2 regions of the Agromyces sp. NPDC029043 genome follow, and region 2 is predicted to be linked to the other one. Evidence: riboswitches for the same ligand, from Rfam matches in the RefSeq annotation. Region 2 holds a riboswitch; the other holds the start of a gene.
The links. A riboswitch is a leader RNA that binds a small molecule or an ion and turns the genes downstream of it on or off. The one in region 2 is predicted to bind thiamine pyrophosphate.
Positions count from the first base shown of each region.

Region 1: it holds a riboswitch for thiamine pyrophosphate, as region 2 does, so the genes downstream of both, ACZ4TW_RS15830 (FAD-dependent oxidoreductase) here and ACZ4TW_RS05920 (ECF transporter S component) in region 2, are expected to answer to the same signal.

Region 1 is NZ_JBVHVX010000013.1:46,599-57,576, forward strand. Features, by position in the region: gene ACZ4TW_RS15800 (serine/threonine-protein kinase) at 1-699, opposite strand, end outside; gene ACZ4TW_RS15805 (glutamate ABC transporter substrate-binding protein) at 703-1,650, opposite strand; gene ACZ4TW_RS15810 (hypothetical protein) at 1,680-3,035, opposite strand; gene ACZ4TW_RS15815 (NUDIX hydrolase) at 3,273-3,749, opposite strand; gene ACZ4TW_RS15820 (hypothetical protein) at 3,900-4,397, opposite strand; gene thiE (thiamine phosphate synthase) at 4,588-5,265, opposite strand; TPP riboswitch at 5,313-5,421, shown strand; gene ACZ4TW_RS15830 (FAD-dependent oxidoreductase) at 5,419-6,531, shown strand; gene thiS (sulfur carrier protein ThiS) at 6,528-6,725, shown strand; gene thiG (thiazole synthase) at 6,718-7,482, shown strand; gene ACZ4TW_RS15845 (ATP-binding cassette domain-containing protein) at 7,518-8,456, shown strand; gene ACZ4TW_RS15850 (hypothetical protein) at 8,453-9,232, shown strand; gene ACZ4TW_RS15855 (nuclear transport factor 2 family protein) at 9,234-9,695, opposite strand; gene ACZ4TW_RS15860 (SCO6745 family protein) at 9,703-10,569, opposite strand; gene ACZ4TW_RS15865 (hypothetical protein) at 10,781-10,978, shown strand, end outside.
Region 2 is NZ_JBVHVX010000003.1:129,924-140,901, forward strand. Features, by position in the region: gene gatA (Asp-tRNA(Asn)/Glu-tRNA(Gln) amidotransferase subunit GatA) at 1-108, shown strand, start outside; gene gatB (Asp-tRNA(Asn)/Glu-tRNA(Gln) amidotransferase subunit GatB) at 108-1,625, shown strand; gene ACZ4TW_RS05905 (hypothetical protein) at 1,748-2,413, shown strand; gene ACZ4TW_RS05910 (DNA polymerase IV) at 2,454-3,800, shown strand; gene ACZ4TW_RS05915 (hypothetical protein) at 3,866-4,198, shown strand; TPP riboswitch at 4,263-4,373, shown strand; gene ACZ4TW_RS05920 (ECF transporter S component) at 4,412-5,095, shown strand; gene ACZ4TW_RS05925 (ABC transporter ATP-binding protein) at 5,098-6,594, shown strand; gene ACZ4TW_RS05930 (energy-coupling factor transporter transmembrane component T family protein) at 6,591-7,388, shown strand; gene ACZ4TW_RS05935 (nucleoside/nucleotide kinase family protein) at 7,385-7,966, shown strand; gene ACZ4TW_RS05940 (hypothetical protein) at 7,999-8,247, shown strand; gene ACZ4TW_RS05945 (serine hydrolase family protein) at 8,257-9,504, opposite strand; gene ACZ4TW_RS05950 (metallopeptidase family protein) at 9,529-9,876, opposite strand; tRNA gene ACZ4TW_RS05955 (tRNA-His) at 9,977-10,052, opposite strand; gene orn (oligoribonuclease) at 10,092-10,757, opposite strand; tRNA gene ACZ4TW_RS05965 (tRNA-Arg) at 10,845-10,917, shown strand; gene ACZ4TW_RS05970 (cation:proton antiporter) at 10,879-10,978, opposite strand, start outside.

The DNA.
Region 1 (10,978 bases), on a different contig from region 2:
CTCGGCCAGAGCCACCTCCTGCGCCTCCGAGTCCGAGGAATTGAGCAGGCCCTTGAGCACCACCGGACGATCCGACACGTTGCGGTCCACCGCGAGATAGATCCAGCCGAGTCCGCCGTGCGCGATGGCTCCGGCGATCTCGTACTGATCTGCGACGAGGGTGCCGCTCACCAGTCCGGGCACAAAGGAGCACCGCGCACCACAGTTCGGGCACTCGCCAGTCAGGTCTCCCCGGTACTTTCCGGAACTGCGACCAACCGGCCGCCCGCACCGCCAGCACGTGCGCTTCTTCTCCGCGATGACCGGACTCGTCAGAACGGCGTCGGCCGGCTCGATGTCGTGGATCTTCGGCAGTTCGACCAGCCCGCTGCCCAGTCGCAGATCGTGCACCTGAGACCGGGTGCGGGGTACCAGCCGTCGGGTCTGGCCGACCGAGTTCAGGTTGTCGGTCGGGATCGAGGTCGTACTGGTCCGGCGGATGACCGGGTCGGTCGAGTCCTCGTGATCGTCGGCGAATGGATCGAACGTAACGGCCTGCGTGCCGACATCGAGATCGTCCGCCGCTGCGCGCTGCGTCCCGATGTCGAGATCGGTGAGCGACGCTCGTTGAGTACCGACCGGCTGATCGGACTCGTCGGTGGCGCCGGCGTCGGCATCGACGTCGGTTGGCTCATGCGTATCGGGGTTCGTGTCGCTCACCGCCTAATCCCGGTATACCGGCTGCGGTGGATAGCCCGGACCGAGGATCGAGAGCCACCGGTTGTACCACTGCTGCCACTGTCCGTCGGCACGTACCTGGGCGAGGACACCGTTGACGAAGCGGACCATGTCATCCTGCCCCTTGGGGATCCCGACGGCGTAGTACTCCGTGCCGAGGCTGGGCCCCACCACCTGCACCCACGGGTCCTGTTCGGCGAGTCCGGCGAGAATCGTGTCGTCGGTGCTGACGGCGTCCACCTGCCCCTGTTGGATCATCACCAGGCAATCGGCCCAGGTACTGGTGGTCACCATCTTCACCCGCGGTGCAATCGACTGCAACCGGCCGATGGACGTCACGCCGCGAGCGGCGCAGACCCGCTTGTCGGCGAGGTCCGCGGCGTCGGTGTTGCCGGAGCCGCGCAACGCCAGAATGCGTTGGGAAGCAACATAGTACGGGCTCGAGAACGCAACATCATGCAGGCGGTCGCAGGTCACGCTCATCGTCTTCACGACGACATCGACGGTGCGGTTCTTGAGCGCGTCGACGCGCTCACCTGAACTGAGCACGCGATACTCGATATGCGACGGGTCGTCGAAGATCGCCTGGGCGATGGCCCGGGCGAGATCGACGTCGAATCCCTGGATGTCGCCGGTGACCGGATCACGGAAGCTGAAGAGATTGCTGCCGGTATCGAGGCCGACGATGAGCCTGCCGCGCCACAGGATGTCGGCCATCGTCGTGCGGTTGGGCATCTGGCCGGGTTCGGGCATCTCGCCGGGGCGCAGACTGGTCGTCGCATCGCACGTCTCGGAATTCGGGGCGGGTTCGCGGGCCACGTCGAACGACGCCCCGGCCGGGGTCGGGACCAGGGCGGTGGCGCTTGGTGGCGGTGAGTTGGGGGCGGGGAAGTCCGCACACGCCGATGCCGTGACCGCGACGACGGCGGCCATCACGGCGCAGCACAGACCTCGACGCATCGTCATCGGTACTCCCGGATGCGGGGGATGAGTCCGCCGGCGAGGGCGAGCGCGGCGAACACCGCCAGCACCATGATGCCGGTGCCGGTGAACCCGATCACCCGCTGCGCGGTGTTGATGTCGTCGCGAAACGCCGCGCGGGTGGTGGTGATGCCGTCGACGAGCGCGGCGTCGACCTCGCCGAAACTGCGCGCAGAACTGATGGCGTCGGTGCCGACGGTGAGCATCCGCGCGGTGGCGAAATCGCCGGACTGGATCTCTGCGCGCACCGCGGCATCGGCGTCTTTCCATCGCCCGAGCGCATCGGCCGCTGCGGTCAACTGCGTCTGCGTCAACGATCCGCCGTCGGCGGCCGCGGAACTGCGTAGCGACGCGAGGATCTTGTCGATCTCGTCGGTCGATTGGGTGAAGGTCTGTTCCAGACTTGTCTGATCGCCGCGGCGTACCAGCGACAGGGTTTCGGCCGAGCGGGCTTGCTGGGTGAGGATGCGCGCAGAGGTCAGGTCGCGCAACGGATCCGCGCCCTGCACCTTTGCGTTGTTGGTCGCCGCAACAGACATCAGCCCCGACGCGAGCAGCCACACCGTGCCGACGACGACGGCGATCAGCGCCGCCACCACTCCGATGTTGAACCGGCGACGGACGCGCTTGGCGAGGTACCGGGAGGTCAGCACGAGCGCGACGATCAGCACGATCAGCGCCGTGTACACACCCCATGGCGGAACCGTCAGTGTGCGCTGCGGATCCGCGATGGCCGCAGACCGCTGCTCGTAGAGGCGTTGTGCAGCCGGAAGCAGATGATCCTGCATCAACGTCGACGCCTGGCCGAGATATGCCGAGCCGACGGGATTACCCAGCCGGTTGTTGGTGCGCGCGGTCTCGATGAGTCCGGCGTACACCGGTATCGAGGTGGCGAGTGTCTGGACGTCGGCCCGTGTCGCGTCGTCGACCGACGATTGGTCATTCGCGGCGTCGGCAGCCATCAGCGAGCCCGAGGCGATGATCAACGACGACGATGCGGTGGCGATGGCATCGGAGTAGCGCGTGCGCAGTTCCGGTGACTCGAGTCCGCCGGAGATGAAAGCGGAGTTCGCGGAGGCGTCGGCGACCGACAGAGAGCTGTAGAGGACCTGCGCGGCCTCGGCGAGGGGCTCGGCGCGGTCGACCATCAACTGCAGGGTCTGCGTTCGACGATCCAACACGCTCGACGCGTACCACCCGGTGGACAGGCAGGCGATGACCAGAGCCACCATGATCAGCACCAGTTTGCCGGGGGTGGTGACCGCGTAGTGGCGCAGTGTCGCCAGGGGGGAGGTCCGGTCCCGTTCGGCGGCGAGTTCCCGCTGTTCGGACAGCATCCGGCGCAGCGGAAGCTGAGGGACGGGGTTAGCCCGTCCGGCGCGGGTGAGTACGGTCCGCATGGTGGATGCGTGGCCGCCGGTCACCTCGGGTTCCTCCTGAACGCCCCGTGGAACTGATGCGGACGGTGTCCGCCTTCTGTGGCTCAGCGTAGTCCCACCGGTCACGCCCGGCGCGCAGAAGCATCGACCGTGTTGAATCCGGACCCGAGTGGATCGGTGACGGCGAAATCAGCGTCATATGTCGAGGGTGACGATGCGCTCACGCAGTCCCGGCCACGCCTCGGCGAATGCCGGGTGCAGCGGTAGCGTCTCGACCTGAGCCTCGGGTACCCACCGCAGCTCGGCGGATTCGCCATTGGCGATGGTGGCGACGGGCTCATCTGTCTCCGCGATCACCGTCGTATATGTCCAACCGTTGGGGGTCGAGTGGGTGACGAGCGCGGCGACGACGCGCAACTCGGCACTTCCGATCCCGGCCTCCTCATCGGCTTCCCGGATCGCGGTGTCCACCGCACTCTCGTGCGAGTCACGGGCACCACCGGGCAACCCCCACGTCCCGCCCTGATGCGACCACGCCGCGCGGTGCTGCAGCAGTACGCCCATCGACTCGTCGTGGAGGGGTGCGCGCAGCAACAGGCCCGCGGCGCCGTGCAGGCCCCAGTACCGCGCGCCGTCCGGGTCGAAAACCCACCCGTCACCGTCTCCGCGCACGTCGCCTCCTCGACTCCATCCGAAACTCCACCGTATGTGACCTGTGGGCGCGTTGACCAGAGCTGACCCCGGGGTGGGCGTAACACATCGCACGGGCTGGACGGGCTGGACGGGCTGGACGGGCTGGAGCCGCATTCGGTCGGATACTGCTCAGGTGTGTGTGAGTCGCAGTCGGTTCGCCCCTGCGATCAGGGCGTTGACATTGGCCATGTCCCCGGTGTCGCCGGTGCCGTACGCCCAGCACTGTCGATTGTCGTCTTCACAGAGCAGGTAGGTCGTGGTCTGGCCGTCGACCGCCAGACGTTGGTGCAGCGCGACGATGGCGACGGGCGCGCCGATCTCGTACAGCATCGAGGTCATGGCGCCGATCGGTCCGGACGCCGTGGCATGCAGGGACATGATCTCGTCGGCGACGGCCAGCGTCGCCTGGCATTCGACAAGGTCACCGCGGGCGGGCGCGACGCTGAAGGCGCCGAGCCGGATCGACCCTGTCGGTGCGAAGGTGTCGGTGAAGTTCTGCCAGGTCATGCCGGTCGCCTCCGCACGGATGCCCGCGGGGAGCGCATGCGCGGTCCATGGGTCGTCGAACGTGGTGGTGAACTGCTGGTCACCGCACCAGGATGGCCGGGTCGAGTGAATGGTGTGCATCGTGCGTGGTCTTTTCGGTCGAAGAGAAGATGACCGACAGAAACGCGCGACCGACCCGCAGCGGGGGGTCGGTCAGAGTCAGACCCCGCTGCGGCGGGTTACGAGCGCGTTGTTCATGCACATCATGATTCGACCACCATAGACCCGCCCTCGGAATCACGGCAACCGGGTTCGACGGCCTGGCGGTGCGTCAGGCCTGCCGCAAACCCGCGGCAAGTTCGGCGGCGGCCGCACGTGGGTCGTCGGCGTCGGTGATGGCGCGCACGACGACGGCCCGTCGCGCGCCGACCGCGGTGACCTGAGGTAGCCGCTCGGCGTCGATCCCGCCGATGGCGAACCATGGCGTGGTCGGGTCCAGCGCGGCGACGGCCCGCACGAAGTCCAGCCCGGTGCCTGCGCGCCCGGGTTTGGTGGGCGTGGACCAGCACGGACCGGTGCAGAAGTAGTCCACGTCGCCGTCTGCGAACGCGGCCCGTGCCTGCGATTCGTCGTGGGTGGAGATCCCGATGATCATGTCCGGTCCGACGATGCTGCGGGCCTGCGCCGGTGTCAGATCGCCTTGTCCGACGTGCAGGACATCGGCGCCGGCGAGGCGTGCGAGATCGGCACGATCATTGACCGAGAGCAGCGCCCCGCGGGCCCGGATCACTTCGCCGAGGGCGCCGAGGATGTCGAGTTCTTCGACCGCCTCGAGTGTCTCGAACTGCCTTTCGCCGACCGACCCCTTGTCGCGCAGCTGCACGATGTCAACTCCACCCTCGACTGCTGCGGCCACCACGTCGAGCAGATCACCGCGCTCCCGTCTTGCGTCGATGCAGAGGTAGAGGCGGGCTGCGGCCAGTCGCTCGCGGAGGTCAGAGGTGCTCACCGTCGCCAGCCTAGTGACGCCACGGAGGCACGACGTAGGGTGGAGGGCAGAGCACACGGGAGCCCGGGGACGCCGGGCTGAGAGTGCGGGCCGCTCCCGCAGACCGTTGGACCTGATCCGGGTAATGCCGGCGAAGGAAGGATGTGGCAGTCGATGCCGACCTCGAATCCGTACCGCGGAGACCTCACCGTCGTGGGCGGCGGAGTGGTGGGACTCACCTGTGCGTTGGCCGCCCTCGACGTCGGATGGCGTGTCACGATCGTCGACGACCCGTTCGGCGCGGAGGCGGGCTGGGTCGCCGGCGGGATGCTCGGCTCCCTGGGCGAGGGGCATCCCGGGGAGGAGGAGCTGTTCGGGATCACCTCCGATTCGGTGCGTCGGTGGCCGACGCTGATCGACCGTCTCGATGATCCGCTGATCGTGGCCGCCGCCGACTCGCTGTTCGTCGCGAGCACGGCCGCCGACGCCGCGCACCTGCGTCAACTGGCCGAGTTCGTGTGGGCGACCCAGGCCCGGACCCAGGGCGGCAGCGACCTGCGTCCCGTCGCCGCACGCGAGATCCGTTCGCTGGAGAACGCGTTGAGTTCCCGACTGATCGGAGGTTATCTCGCCTCCGGCGAAGCCGCTCTGGACAACCGGCACCTGCTACGCAGCCTGCGCGCCACTGTGCTGCGCGATGGCGCGATCATCACCGAACGCCACGTCGATGACCTCGCGGAGCTGGAGGGGGATCGGGTGCTGGTGGCCGCCGGACTCGGATCGTCGGCCCTCGTCGACGGCCTGGACCTGTACGCGACGAAAGGCGAGATCCTTCGGCTGGCCGCGAACTCCTGGTCCGTGCCGCCGCCGAGACACGTCGTCCGCGCACGCCTCGACGGGCGATCGGTGTATCTGGTTCCGCGCAAAGACGGAATCGTCGTCGGCGCAACACAATACGAGCCGGCCGAGGCCGCCGACCGTCATCCCCGGGCCGGTGGGGTCGCCGACCTGCTCGCCGACGCGGTGGCGGTGATGCCCGGCTTGAGTACCTACGACCTCGTCGAGGTGGCCGCAGGATTTCGGCCCACCCGTGCCGACGGCGTCCCCGTCGTGCGGGCCGTCGACGAACGGATTGTCGTGGCCACCGGGCACGGCCGCAACGGCATCCTGCTCGCTCCGTGGACCGCGCACCGCGTCGTCGAGATCCTCGACCAGGGTGTCGCCCACCACGAGTCCCACGACCTGAACACGCAGCACGATCCGGAGAAACAAGGAGTGGCACCGTGACCCTCATCATCAACGGCGAGCAGCAGACGGCCGCCGACGACCTGTCGATCGCCGACCTGCTCGCCACCTTCGGCTATCCGGACCAGGGCGTCGCGGTGGCCGTCGACGGCGCGGTGGTGCCGCGCAGCAGCTGGCATCGGCCGATCACCGCGGGCGCAGCGGTGGAGATCGTGACGGCGGTGCAGGGTGGCTGACGACCTACTGCGCATTGCCGACCGCGACCTCGGTTCCCGCCTCATCATGGGTACCGGCGGTGCGTCGAATCACGATGTCCTCGAACGTGCTCTGCAGGCGTCGGGAACCGAGTTGACCACCGTGGCCATGCGTCGAGTGAGCGCGGCGTCGGGCGCCGGGGTGATCGACCTGCTGACTCGTCTCGGCATCTCGATCCTGCCCAACACCGCGGGTTGTCACACCACCGCGGAGGCCGTGTTGACCGCGCAACTCGCACGCGAGGCGATAGGCACCGACTGGGTGAAATTGGAGGTCGTCTCCGACGATCGCACGCTGCTGCCCGACCCCATCGAACTCCTCGACGCCGCCCAGACTCTGGTGGCCGACGGATTCGTCGTCCTCGCCTACACCAACGACGACCCGGTCCTCGCCGCCCGGCTCGAGGATGTGGGCGTCGCGGCGGTGATGCCGCTCGGCTCACCCATCGGGACGGGGCTGGGTATCGCCAACCCGCACAACATCGAGATGATCGTCGCGGCGGCCGGTGTCCCGGTCGTCCTCGACGCAGGGATCGGCACCGCCAGCGACGCCGCGCTCGCGATGGAACTCGGCTGCGACGCAGTGCTTCTCGCGTCGGCGGTCACTCGCGCCGACGATCCCGTCGCCATGGCGGCAGCCATGGCGCATGCGGTCATCGGTGGGCGCCTCGCCGCTCGAGCGGGGCGGATACCCAAACGGTTCTGGGCGCGTGCGTCCTCGCCCGAGCGCGAGTCGTGACGGCGCGGTAGACCGGATCTGTCTATGGTCGGGGTGTGGTTGACGGCACCCTGCAGGCGATAAACCTGACCAAGGACTACGGCACGGTACGCGCCGTGGACAGTCTGACCTTCGGCGTGCGGCCCGGTGTGGTGACCGGTTTCCTCGGACCCAACGGCGCGGGAAAGTCGACCACGATGCGGATGATGCTGGGGCTGGACCGCCCGAGTTCGGGTACGACCACGGTCAACGGCCGCGCCTACCGTGACCTCGACCATCCGCTGCGTCAGGTGGGTGCGCTGCTCGACGCCAGGTGGGTGCATCCCAACCGCAGTGCCCGTTCACATCTGCGGTGGATGGCGGCCAGCAACAGCATCCCCGCACGCCGTGCCGACGAGGTCCTCGAACTCGTCGGATTGTCCGCCGTCGCCGGCAAGAAGGCGGGCGGCTTCTCCCTGGGGATGTCGCAGCGGCTCGGCCTGGCCGGCGCGCTGCTCGGTGATCCGGGCATCCTGCTGTTCGACGAACCGGTCAATGGTCTCGACCCCGAGGGCATCGTGTGGATTCGACGGTTCATGCGTAGCCTCGCTGCCGAGGGGCGCACCGTGTTGGTGTCCAGCCACCTGCTGACCGAGATGTCGCTGACCGCCGATCATCTCGTGGTGATCGGGCAGGGCCGGCTCATCGCCGACTGCTCGGTGGGGGAGTTCATGGCACTCGCCCGCCACCGCACCCGCGTCCGCAGCCCGCGGATGGACCTGCTGCATCAGGCTCTGGTCGGCGCGGGCCTCCCCGTCGTCCAGGTAACGGACCCAGATGGCCGGCCCGCATTCCTCGTCGACGACGTGTCGACGGATCAGGTCGGTGACATCGCCGCGGCCAACGGCGTGCCCCTGCACGAACTCACCTCCCAGTCCGCGTCGCTGGAAGACGTGTTCATGTCGGTGACGGCCGGCGCCGTCGAGTACACCGGCGGAACAGGAGATGCCCGATGATCGGCGCACTCAACGCTGAGCGAATCAAACTCGCCTCCACCCGTTCGCCCTACTGGTGTGTGGGGATCGTGGTGCTCCTCTCGCTTGCCGTGGCAGCCGTGGTCGGGCAGGTTGCCGGCAACTCCGTCGGAGAGGTCGGTGAGGTCGACGAGGTAGGCAGCACAGACGGTATCGCCGGCGTCGTGCTGGCCGGGCTGAATCAGGTCGGTGTCATCGTGCTGATGATCATGGCGGTGCTCGCCGTGACCAACGAGTATCGGTTCGGCACGATCCGCACGTCGTTCCTCGCGGTTCCCCGTCGTGAGGTCGTGATGATCGCCAAGGCACTGGTGTACGGCGCCATGACGGTGATCCTCACCGTCGTGCTCACCGCGCTGTGCTTGCTCGTCGCGATTGCACTGGGCGGACAATCGCTGGGGATCTCATTCACCGATGCCGACGTGGTCCGCCAGCTCTACGCGACGCCGATTGACGCCCTGCTGTGCGTGGTGGTGGGCCTGTCCCTCGCGATGCTGCTTCGCCACACCGCTGGAGCCATCGCGATCCTGCTGCTCTGGATGCTCGTGCTCGAAGGGGTGATCGGCCTGTTGCCCAAGGTCGGCAGCCACATCGCACCGTTCCTGCCGTTCGCGAATGCCGGTCGCTTCCTGGACCCGACGTCGCCGACCTCCGTCGACTTCCACTGGGGTCCGATCGGTTCGGCCGTGTACTTCGCCGCGTTCGCCCTTCTCCTGTTCGGCGCCGGCTTGGCGGCCGTCAGCCGGCGCGACGCGTGAACTACCGGGAGACCGACGGCCCCACCTTCAGCGAGAAACCGGGCAGGTCGGCAAGATTCACTGTCGCCTCGTAGGTGCGGTCATAGCCGGTGCCGCTGATGCGCCAGCCGTCGTCGGTGCGACGGTAGCTGTCGGAGTAGAACGCCGAGCCGAACAGCAGGAACGAGAACTCCGTCACGATGACGCGGTCCTGCAGGTACCAGCGTCCCGTTGCGACGTCGCCATCGATCTCGATCTCGGGATGTGCGACGCGGTGTTCGGTGATCACCCCCGGCCCGACGGATCGCTTCATGAAGCCCACCAGGGTATCCCGGTCGGTGAAGGCGAGGCTCTCACCGTAGTCGCCGGTCACATCCGGGGTGAGGGTCTGTGCGAAGCCCTCCCAGTCCTTGGTGTCCAGGCAGCGCAGGTACCGGTACTTCAATGCCTTGATGTCGGCGAGAGCGGAGGCGGTGTCGGTCATGGTGCCGTCACTTCTTGGAGGTGCCAGGTAAGACGCCGGCATCGATGACGGCCTTCACAAGGGGCTTGGTCTGCTGGACGGTCTCGGCGAGACCCGGTGTGGACCAGACGCTTTCGCCCAGGGCATCGGTGGAGGCCTCGATGTCGTCGTAGAGCGCGGCACCGTCGGCGGTGAGTCGATGCCCGCTGTCGGTGCGCTCGGCGAGTCCGCGTCCGACGAGCCGATCGATCGACGCCTCCCAGTCGGCGTCTGTCCAGCCACGCGTCAGCAGGGTCATTTTCTTCCCGAGGGTGCGACGTCGGATCGTCGGGTCGAGCAGGTCCGCTTCGTGGAACGCGGCCGCATCGATACCGTCGAGTCCGTGCGTCACGAGGACCGCGATGTGGTTGTCACCCCGCCACTCCCGCAGGATCGCAATGTTGTGCCACAGCGCCATGTGCGGCGTGTCCGGCACCGACGCGGCGGCCCATGCGGCGGCCAGGGACCGGCCGCCCATCGGCAGTGTCGCGGCCACGTCGGCGTAGTGCTGTGCCAACTCGGCGATCGTCGGATCATCGACTCGCTCACCGAGAATGTCGCGCAACTGTTCGTCGAGCATCTGCTCGCGCCGTGCGGCCACCCGTTCCAGCCCATGGGCGCGGGCCTTCTCCCAGGCGTCGACGATGAGGCCGGGGGAAAAGTTGTAGAAGGTGGAGATCACCACCGATGGGCTGCAGTCACCCAGGGGAGCCCCGCGTGCCCCGACGTAGAACCCGTACGGGTCCAGTCCGGTGTCCGACTGTGCGGCACCGAGACCCGGATTGAAGTACGCGAGGACGTGAAAGGGTTCGAGGCTTTCGTAGGCGGTACGGGCTGAGTTCAGGGGACCGGACATGCGTCCTACATTTCCTGCTCCGTCAACTCACTGTCAATGCCCGGCCAACGCCGACGCTCAGGGCTACAGTTCCCTCGTGAACGAAGGTGATCCATGACCGACGAGGGATCCGGACCTCGACGCCTCCGAGATCACCGAATTCTCGGGTCCGCTGCTGGCCGCCGGGCTGATCATCGCGGTCGTCGGGCTCCTTCCGCTGGTCGGGGTCCGGGTGAGTGGTGCCGACGGGGACTCGGTCTTCGGGCCACTCGTCGGATCGTTCGCATTGGCCGCGGTCTGCACCACGGCCATCGCCTGGCTGCTGGCGATCATCCTGGCGGGTGTCGCCATGCTGGTGATCTACGACGTCGGCGCGCGGGTCGCGAGTGCCAATACCGAGCAGGCTGTTCGTGCGTCATTCCAACGCGTT
Region 2 (10,978 bases):
GGCGCGCTCGAGGCACTGCTCGTCGACCGGTGGGGCGGCCCGCTGCTCGCGCAGGCACCCGACCTGTCCACCCACGAACTCATGGCGACCGAGGAGGGCGTGGTCTGATGGCGCGCGCGGCATTGATGGACTTCGACGAGGCCCTCGACCGGTTCGAGCCGGTGATCGGCCTCGAGGTGCACGTCGAACTCAACACGACCACCAAGATGTTCTCCCCGGCCCCCAACCCGGCGAACAGCGCCTACCACGGCGCCGAGCCGAACACGCTCGTCGCGCCGGTCGACATGGGCCTGCCCGGCTCGTTGCCGGTCGTCAACGGCACCGCGGTGCGGTACTCGATCTCGCTCGGCTTGGCCCTGGGCTGCTCGATCGCGGCGTCGAGCCGGTTCGCGCGGAAGAACTACTTCTACCCCGACCTCGGCAAGAACTACCAGATCTCGCAGTACGACGAGCCGATCGCCTTCGAGGGTTCGGTCGAGGTCGAGCTCGCGAACGGTCGGACGTTCCAGGTCGCGATCGAGCGCGCCCACATGGAGGAGGATGCCGGCAAGCTCACGCACGTCGGCACGACGGGCCGCATCCACGGCGCCGAGTACTCGCTCGTGGACTACAACCGCGCCGGCGTGCCGCTCGTCGAGATCGTCACGAAGCCGATCGTGGGCGCCGGGGCCGATGCGCCCGCACTCGCCCGCGCCTACGTGGCGACGATCCGCGACATCGTGCTCTCGCTCGGCATCTCCGAGGCGCGGATGGAGCGCGGCAACCTGCGCTGCGATGCCAACGTGTCGCTGCGTCCGAAGGGCCAGGAGAAGTTCGGCACGCGCACCGAGACGAAGAACGTCAACTCGATGCGCTCGGTCGAGCGCGCGGTGCGCTACGAGATCCAGCGCCAGGCGGCGATCCTCGCCGACGGCGGAACGATCACGCAGGAGACGCGCCACTGGCACGAGGACACGGGCACCACGAGCCCGGGCCGGCCGAAGTCCGACGCCGACGACTACCGCTACTTCCCCGAGCCCGACCTGCTGCCCGTGGAGCCCGAGCCGGCGCTCATCGAGGAGCTCCGGGCCGCGCTGCCCGAGCCGCCCGCGGCACGCCGCCGACGCCTCAAGGCGGAGTGGGGCTTCACCGACATCGACTTCCAGGGCGTCGTGAACGGCGGCCTGCTCAACGAGGTGCTCGCCACGGTCGAGGCGGGCGCCACGCCGGCCGCCGCGCGCAAGTGGTGGACTGGCGAGCTCACGCGCATCGCGAACGCGCGCGGCACGGATGCCGCCGAGCTGGCCGAGCCGGCGCAGGTCGCCGAGCTGGCGGCGCTCGTCGACGAGGGCGTGCTCACCGACCGCCTCGCCCGTCAGGTGCTCGAGGGCGTCGTCGCCGGCGAGGGCTCGCCGCGCGAGATCGTCGATGCGCGCGGGCTTGCGGTCGTCTCCGACGACGGCGCGCTGATCGCCGCGATCGACGACGCGCTCGCCGCGCAGCCCGACGTGCTCGCGAAGATCCGCGACGGCAAGGTGCAGGCGGCCGGGGCCGTGATCGGCGCGGTCATGAAGGCCATGCAGGGCAAGGCCGATGCGGCACGGGTCCGCGAGCTCGTGCTCGAGCGCGCCGGCGGCGACGCGTAGCCCGATCGACGACCGGATGCCGCGGGGCGACCCGTCCCCGTCGCACCGCGGCATCCGTCGTTTCCCAGCGGGTTCATGGTGGGCGCCGATACGCTGGCGTTCCCTACGGAAGTGAGGACATCATGGGTTTCCTTGACCGGCTCTTCGGCGGCGGCGACGATCGCGACCGCCGGCCCGCGCCGCAGGTACCGCAGGCGCCGCAGCAGCGCCGCCTCAGCGACGACGAGCTCGCGATCGAGCGCTACCGCTACCTGCTGCGCACCGCGCCGCCCGAGTCGATCGAGGCGGTGCACGCCGAGGCCTTCGCGAAGCTGACGCCCGAGCAGCGCCAACAGGTGTACCGCTCGCTGGCCGAGCAGGCGCCCGCGGGCGAGCGGATCGGCTCCGACGACCCGCAGTCGCTCGCGCGCGCCGCGACGCGCCAGGAGCTCCGCCAGCCGGGGTCCATGGAACGCGCCTTCGCGGGCCCTCAGGGCGGTGGCGCCTACGGCCGCCAAGGAGGTCCGTCCTTCGGCTCGATGGTCGGCGGCTCGCTGCTGGGCACCGTGGCCGGTGTCGTGATCGGCAGCGCGATCGCCCAGGCGTTCCTTCCCGACCCGGCGGCGTTCGACGCGGCCGGCGCCGAGGGAGCGGATGCCGCAGGCGACACGGGCGCGGACTCGGCGGACGCCGGCGGCGACGCCGGTGGCGACTGGGGCGGCTCGGGAGGCGACTGGGGCGGCTCCGGGGGCGACTTCGGCGGCGATTTCGGCGGCGGCGACTTCGGTGGCGACTTCGGCGGATTCTGATCACGGCGACCTCGTCGGCCGTGGCCGCTAGGGTCGCAGCATGAGCAAGCAGGACGGCTCGTCGCGACAGGTCACCACCGGCCCGGTCGACGATTCGGCGACGCCGATCCTGCACGTCGACATGGATGCGTTCTTCGTGTCCGTCGAACTGCTGCGGCGTCCCGAGCTTCGAGGCAAGCCGGTGCTGGTCGGCGGCACCGCCGGCCGCGGGGTGGTGGCGGCGGCGAGCTACGAGGCGCGGCGCTTCGGCGTGAACTCGGCGATGCCGATGTCGGTCGCCCTGCAGCGGTGCCCGAACGCGGTCGTGCTCCGCGGCGACTACCAGCGGTACGCCGAGTACTCCGACCGGGTCATGACGATCTTCCGCGAGCTCACGCCGCTCGTCGAGCCGCTCTCGATCGACGAGGCGTTCCTCGACGTGTCCGGGGCGCGACGCCTGCACGGCAGCCCGGCCCAGATCGCGTGGACGATCCGGCGGCGCGTGCGCGACGAGACCGGGTTGACGTGCTCGGTGGGGGTCGCCGCGAGCAAGTACGTCGCCAAGGTCGCCTCCTCGCGCGCGAAGCCCGACGGCATGCTGGTGGTTCCGGCCTCGGAGACCACCCGATTCCTGCATCCGCTTCCCGTGTCGGCGCTCTGGGGGGTGGGCCGCGTGACCGAGCAGTCGCTGCTGAAGCTCGGGCTCCGCACGGTGGGCGACGTCGCCGACATGCCCGCCGACGCCTTGACTCGCGCGGTCGGCCCGGCGCTGGCCGCGCGGCTCTCGCGCCTCGCGAACGGCGTCGACCCGCGCGATGTCGAGACGAGCCGCGTCGAGAAGAGCATCGGACACGAGACGACGTTCCACCACGACCTGGTCGACCACGACGAGATCGCGCGCGAGCTCCTCCGGCTCGCAACCGACGTGGGCGTCCGGCTGCGCAGGGCGGCGATGCTCGCACGCACGGTCACGCTCAAGCTCCGCTACGGCGACTTCACCACCGTCACCCGGTCGCGCACGCTCGCCGAGCCGACCGATGTCGCCAGGCGCATCTACGAGGAGGCACTCGTTCCGCTGGGCGAACTCGTCGGCGACGGCCGTCGCGTCCGCCTCATCGGCGTGCGCGCCGAGCACCTTCGCGCTGTGGGCGATGGCGCGCCGCTGTGGGATCCCGACGAGGACTGGCGCGACGCCGAACGCACGATCGACGAAGTGGTGCGCCGCTTCGGGCGCGGTGCGGTGCGGCCCGCCTCGCTCGTGCGACCCGACGCGCCGGGGCCGCTGCCGACCGCCGGAACCGGGTGGGAACGTGACGACGCCGACGAGCCGGCGTCGCAGCGGGGCCGCCCCTCACGCTCCGGCCGTCCCGACGGGCCGCTGCCGCCCGGCGCGCGCGCGTTCTCGTGATCCTGCGGCCGGCGGCATCCGTCAAGACCCTTTCGAGGCCCGGGCCGCACCGGTAGCGTGGCCGCATGGCTGATTTCGTGCTCGAGCTCGCAGACAAGGTCGCCGGGGTCGGGGTTCGCACCTCGTACGCCGAGAAGGTCGAGATGGGCGGTGTCGACCTCGTTCCGGTCGCCCTCGGCGCGTACGGTTTCGGCGGCGGTTCCGGGAACGCCCCGGAACAGGGCGAGGGGTCGGGCGGCGGCGGGGGCGGATGGTCCGTGCCGCTCGGCGCGTACGTGAGCCGCGGCGGCGACGTGCGCTTCGAGCCGAACATCCTCGGCCTGCTGATCGTCGCGATCCCGCTCGTGGCCGTCACCGGGAAGGCGCTGAAGCTCGTCATCCGCGCGTTGAAGCGGTAGCGGGAGCGAACGCCACGCGCCCACCCGCCGGCCGCGTCATGCGGTGCACGGCGGGCGTATACTCGTGCTCGAACACGGGAGTCCGGTGAGCCGGGCTGAGAGGAAGGTTCTCCAACCTTCGACCGTCGAACCTGATCTGGGTCATGCCAGCGCAGGGAGGGCATCCGATCTCATCTCCCGTGCCGCTTTCCACGAGACGAAAGGGCACGAACAGTGCACGAGACATCCAGCGGCACCGACCGCACCACGGCCGCAGCCACCGAGCGCGCGGCATCCCAGGGCACGGCCCCGACGGCCGCAGACCAGGCACCCGTGCGCTCGCGCTGGCGCGTGGTCGACATCGTCGTGGCGAGCGTCATCGGCGTCGCCACCGGACTCGTCTTCCTCATCTGGAACAACGTCGGCTACGCCTGGTTCAGCGCGGCCGACGCGGTCACCCCCGGCCTCGGGGGCATCGCCGTGGGCATCTGGCTCATCGGCGGCGTGCTCGGCGGGCTGATCATCCGCAAGCCGGGTGCCGCGCTGTACGTCGAACTGCTCGCCGCGATCGTGTCGGCGCTCATCGGCAACCAGTGGGGCATCGAGACGATCTACTCGGGCATCGCGCAGGGCCTCGGGGCCGAGCTCGTCTTCCTCGCCGGCGGCTACCGCCGCTTCGGCGTCGTGACGGCCATGCTCGCCGGCGCCGCGGCGGGCCTCGCCGCGTGGACGCTCGAGCTCTTCCTCTCCGGGAACCTGCAGAAGTCCGCCGAGTTCCTCGTCCTGTACCTCGGCACCGTCGTGGTCTCCGGCGCCGTCCTCGCCGGCCTGCTCGGCTGGATCGTCGTGCGGGCGCTCGCAGCCACCGGCGCACTGAACCGGTTCGGTGCCGGGCGGGACGTGACCGGACGGGTCTGACCGTGGCGCATTCCGCCGGTCTCGCCGGCCCCGCCCGCGTGGACGCCACGGGGTGGGGCTGGCGGCACGCCGGACGCCGCCGGCACGCGCTGCAGGGCGTCGACCTCGTCATCGAGCCGGGTGAGCGCGTGCTGCTCCTCGGCCCCTCGGGGTCGGGCAAGTCGACGCTGCTCCACGCGCTCGCCGGGGTGCTCGGCGGCGACGACGAGGGCGAACACACCGGCTCGCTCCGGATCGACGGCCGGCCGGCCGCCGCAGCCCGCGGGCGCGCGGGGCTCGTGCTCCAGGACCCGGACTCCCAGGTCATCCTCGCCCGCGTCGGCGACGACGTGGCCTTCGGCTGCGAGAACCTCGGCGTGCCCCGCGACGAGACGTGGCGCCGGGTCGCCGAGGCCGTCGACGCGGTCGGCCTCGACCTGCCCCTCGATCACCCGACCGCACGGCTGTCGGGCGGGCAGAAGCAACGGCTCGCGCTGGCGGGCGCGATCGCGATGCGCCCCGGCCTGCTGCTGCTCGACGAGCCCACCGCCAACCTCGATCCCGAGGGCGTCGCCGAGGTGCGCGAGGCCGTCGAACGCGTGCTCGAACGCACCGGCGCGACGCTCGTGGTGGTCGAGCATCGCGTCGAGGTCTGGCAGCACCTCGTCAACCGGGTCGTGGTGCTCGGCGCCGACGGTGCGCTCGTCGCCGACGGACCGCCCTCCGACGTGCTCGCGACCCGCGCCGAGCAGCTCGCGGCCGCGGGCGTGTGGGTGCCGGGCGTTCCGCTCGGGGTGCCGTCGGCGGATGGCGCGGGCGCCGGAGGCGCACCGATGCTCGCGGCGCGCGAGCTCGCCATCGGGCGCGCACGGGGCGCCGTCCTGCACCGGAGCCTCGACCTGGCGCTCCCGGCGGGCACGTCGAGCGTCCTCACCGGACCGAACGGAGCCGGCAAGTCCACGCTCGCGCTCACGCTCGGCGGGCTGCTCGAGCCGCGGGCCGGCTCGGTCGTCGCGGCGCCCGAGCTCGCGCGCGGGCTCGGAGCTTCGCCCGTGAGGTGGCGGTCGCGCGACCTCCTGACCCGCATCGGCACGGTCTTCCAGGAGCCCGAGCACCAGTTCGTCGCCGCGACCGTCCGCGATGAGATCGCCATCGCACCGCGAGCGCTCCGCCTCGCCGACCCCGAGGTCGATGCCCGCGTCGACGAGGTGCTGACGCGGCTGCGGCTCGCGCACCTCGCCGCGGCGAACCCCTTCACGCTGTCCGGCGGCGAGGCCCGACGCCTCTCGGTGGCCTCGGTGCTCGCGACCCGCCCCGACGTCGTGATCCTCGACGAGCCCACGTTCGGGCAGGACCGCCTCGGGTGGGTGGAGCTCGTGCGCCTGCTGCACGAGCTCGTCCGCGGCGGGACGACGCTGCTCTCCGTCACACACGACCTCGCGTTCACCGAAGCGCTCGGCGCGCAGCGCCTCGTGCTCCAGCCGCATGACACGCGCGACGCCGCCAGGAGCCGACCGTGAGCGCGCCCGACCTCGACCGGCCCGCTCCTGAGCCGACGCTCCGATTCGTCGACGGCGTGAACCCCGCGACGCGCCTCGCGGCGGCCATGGTGCTCACCACGCCGCTGCTGCTCACGGTCGACTGGGTGAGCGCGGCGATCGCGCTCGTGATCCAGCTCGTGCTGTTCGCCATCGCGGGCGTCACGCCGGGGCTGCTCCTGCGCCGTACCTGGCCGATCCTCATCGCGGCGCCCGTCGCAGGCCTCAGCATGCTGCTGTACGGCCGACCCTCCGGTACCGTGCACTGGGAGTTCTGGCTCGCGCGCATCACCGACGGCTCGATCGAGCTCGCGATCGCCGTGACAGTCCGTGTCCTCGCCATCGGACTGCCCGCCGCGCTGCTGTTCATGCGCGTCGACCCCACCGACCTCGCCGACGGGCTCGCGCAGGTGGCCCGGCTGCCGGCGCGGTTCGTGCTCGGCGCGCTCGCGGCGACTCGGCTCGTCGGCCTGTTCGTCGAGGACTGGCGGGCCATGTCGCTCGCCCGCCGAGCGCGGGGGATCGGCGACCACGGTGCGCCTCGCCGCGCCGCGACGATGGCCTTCGCCCTCCTCGTGCTGGCCATCCGGCGCGGCACGAAGCTCGCGACCGCGATGGAGGCGCGGGGCTTCGGCGCCGACGTGGAGCGCACGTGGGCGCGGCCGTCGCGGGTAAGCCCTCGCGACGCGGCGCTGCTCGTGCTGGCTGCGGCGATCGCCGCCGTCGCCGTCGCGGGGTCCGTCTGGGCCGGCACGTTCCATCCGGTGTGGGCGTGACCGGCGCCCGCGCGTCGGCGCTGGGCCCGGCGGTGGCCGCGGTACGACGTGCCGCCGCCGGCACGCGCCATCCGCTCGTGCTCGTCGACGGGCCCAGCGGCGCCGGCAAGTCGACCTTCACGGCTGCGTTGCTCGAGGCCTGGCGCGGCGACGCGCCGACCGTCGTGCGCGTCGACGAGGCGATCCCCGGATGGCGCGGCCTCCACAGCGGCGCCGCCGCGCTCGCCGTCTCGCTCGTCGAACCGCACTCCCGCGGCGTCGTCGGCGTGGTGCATCGCTGGGACTGGGTCGCCGACCGCCCCGGCGTGGACCTGCGGATCGCTCCCGGTGCTCCGATGGTGGTGGACGGCTGCGGTGCCTTCCTCGCCGGCGCCGGCCGCGCTGATGCCGTGCGCGTCTGGCTCGACGCGCCGTACGCCGAACGCCGCGACCGCGCGCTCTCGCGCGACCTGGGCGCGTTCGATCCGTACTGGGACGGCTGGGAGACGGACTGGCGGCGCTACCTCGGCCGAGTTCGGCCCCACCGCGTCCCGGCCATCCGCGTGCGGCTCGGCGGACCGGCGCAGCGCGGCGCATGACCGCACCGACCCTGCAGGACTACGGTTGGGGCATGGCAGATGCATCGACCTACGTGGCTGAATTCCTCGACGGCCCCCTCGAAGGCGACTTCGAGCAGCGCGCGCTCGTCGGCGGCAAGCCCGAGAAGCGCGTCGGGATGGTCGCCGCGGTCGACGGGCTCGAGTCGCTGTTCTGGTACGACGCGGTCGACGAGCACGAGGTGAACGGGCAGCTTCGCGTGCGCTTCCGCTTCGACGCCGACGATTCCGACCCCGTGGAGTACGACGAGGAGAACGACTGACGGTCGGCCTCAGGCGTTCCCGTCGAGGAATGCTCCGATGAGTTCGCCCGGATGGGTGAGTCGCCAGAGCGGTCCCGGGTCGCGGATCGCGTCGTCGAGCTCGAGCACCGAGCTGATGTCGCGCTCACCGAGGCGCACCGTCACCGTGCCGACCTGCCGGCCCGCGGGCGCCGTCGTGAACGGCTCGACCTCGACGGCGGCCGCCTCGGGCCCGGCGCCGAACGCGGCGTCGGTCCGGCCGGCCGCGGCGATCAGCTTCGCCCGGTCGCCCCACGCCGACTCCACCTCGCCGTACGAGGTGCCCGCCGCGATGATCTCGATCGGAGCGGACGCCGCCTGCATGCTCTCCACGGCGGCGAGCACGGCGGGATCGAGCGTCCCGTAGTCGTCGACTCCGGTCATCGCGCCGACCATTCGTCGCACCTCGTCGGCGATCGTGATCTGCGACGTGAACACGAACGACAGCGCCGCCTCGTCGGTGTAACTGCGGCTCATCGTGCGGATCCCATCGCCCTCGAGGTGGGCGATGACGTCGGGGATGCGTCGCTGGTCGGCGGCGAGCGGTCGGCTCTCGCCCGTGAGCATGTCACCGAGCGCCGGATCGGCGAGGACCATCGCGGCGAGGCGAGCGAGCTCGCTCGCGGTTCCGACGTTCTCGCCTGACAGGCCCGTCGCGTCGGCGACCCGCAGGTCGGTGAACCCGTGCTCCTCGAGCCATCCGTTCGCCTCGCGCACGTAGTTGTCGATGCTGCCGTATGCCCACGTGGCGAGCGTGTCGGCGTGGTTGTTGCTCGAGGCGAGGACCATGGCGCGAAGCACGTCGCGCTCGCTCCACGATTCGCCTGGGGAGACCTGGAGGACGCGCGAACCCTCGCCCTCGTAGCGCAGGTAGCTCGAGTAGTCCTCGGCGCCGATGGGGATGTCGGGACCGTCGGTGCCCTCGGGCAGGGGCAGCGAGTCGACCGTCACGAGCGCCGTCACGAGTTTCGCGGCGCCGCCGATCGGCGCCGCCGCGTCATCGGCCGCTGCCGCGACGATCTCGGCTTCGCCCGAATCGCCGACGAGCGCAACGGCGGAAGCACCGTCGGCGGGAAGGGCGACCGAGGCGGGCGCCGGCGCAGCCGCACTCGCCTGGTCGACGCGGACGTCGACCGCCGGCAGCGGGCCGAGCAGCATGGCCGGACCGTAGACTCCGACGGCGAGGATCGCGAGCGTGCCGACGGCGATGCCGACCACGCGGGCGGGGGAGGGGCTCATGCGATCAGATTAACCCGGGACCCGTCACGCCCAGCCGAGCTCGTGCAGCCGGTCGTCGTCGATTCCGTAGAAATGCGCGATCTCGTGGACGAGGGTGACGTGAATCTCGTCGCGGAGCTCCTGCTCGGTGTCGGCGACGGCGAGCAGCGGCTCGCGGTACAGCACGATCCGATCGGGCATCTCGCCGAAGCCGTATCGGTCGCGCTCGGTGAGCGCAGTGCCCTCGTAGATGCCGAGCAGGTCGAGGGAGCCGTCCTCCGGGCGGTCCTCGACGACGAACACGACGTTCTCCAGGCCGTCGACCATGTCGTCGGGGAGTTCGTCGAGCTCGTCGACGACGAGCCGCTCGAATGCCTCGGCGTCGAGTTCCACGGGCGGCTCCGTTCGGGAGTCATCGGGGAGGATCGGGGTGAGTATCGGGGTTTGAACCCGCGACCTCTTCGAAGTTACCGCACCACGACCAGGAGTCCATTGGGGTGAGTAACGGGGCTTGAACCCGCGACCTCCTGGACCACAACCAGGCGCTCTACCAACTGAGCTATACCCACCATGCGCGACCCGCTTCCGCGATTCGCAACCCTACGAGATTACACCACGTTGGGGGTCGTCGCTGACACCGGGGCGGGCTCGGCCGCCGCGCCGGCACCGGCGTCGGCCGCCACCTCGGCCGCGATGACCTGCAGCTCCTGGCTGGTCGGGCCAGGGTCGGCCACGAACACGGCCCGACGGTAGTACTGCAGCTCTCGGATCGACTCGAGGATGTCGGCGAGCGCACGGTGGCCGCCATCCTTCGCGGGTGCATTGAAGTAGGCCCGCGGATACCACCGCTTCGCGAGCTCCTTGATCGAGGAGACATCGACGTTGCGGTAGTGCAGGTGCGCGTCGAGGCGCGGCATGAACCGCGAGATGAAGGCCCGGTCGGTGCCGATCGAGTTGCCGGCGAGCGGCGCGCGCTGTTCGTCGGGCACGTGCTTCAGCACGTACTCGAGCACCTCGTACTCGGCCTCGGCGACCGAGACTCCGTCGGGGATCTCGTCGATCAGTCCGGACTCGGTGTGCATGGCCCGGACGAAGTCGCTCATGGTCTCGAGCGCGCTCGCGTCGGGCTTGATGACGATCTCGATTCCGGCGTCGACGGGGTTGAGGTCGTAGTCGGTGATGATGACCGCGATCTCGACCAGCTCGTCGACCTCGAGGTCGAGGCCGGTCATCTCGCAGTCGATCCAGACCAGTCGGTCACTCGAGGAAGCCATGCGGTGAGTCTAATCGCGAGCCCCGACACCGGGCGGGTGCGCGTGCCGGGAGGCCCCGAGGCGGCTGCGGTATCGTGGTGGCGTTCGGCCCTCGTAGCTCAGCGGATAGAGCAGGAGCCTTCTAATCTCTTGGTCGCAGGTTCGATTCCTGCCGAGGGCGCCGAAGATCTCCCGTCCGCACCGTGAGCGCGACGAGGGGGAACGCGAGGACCGAGAACAGC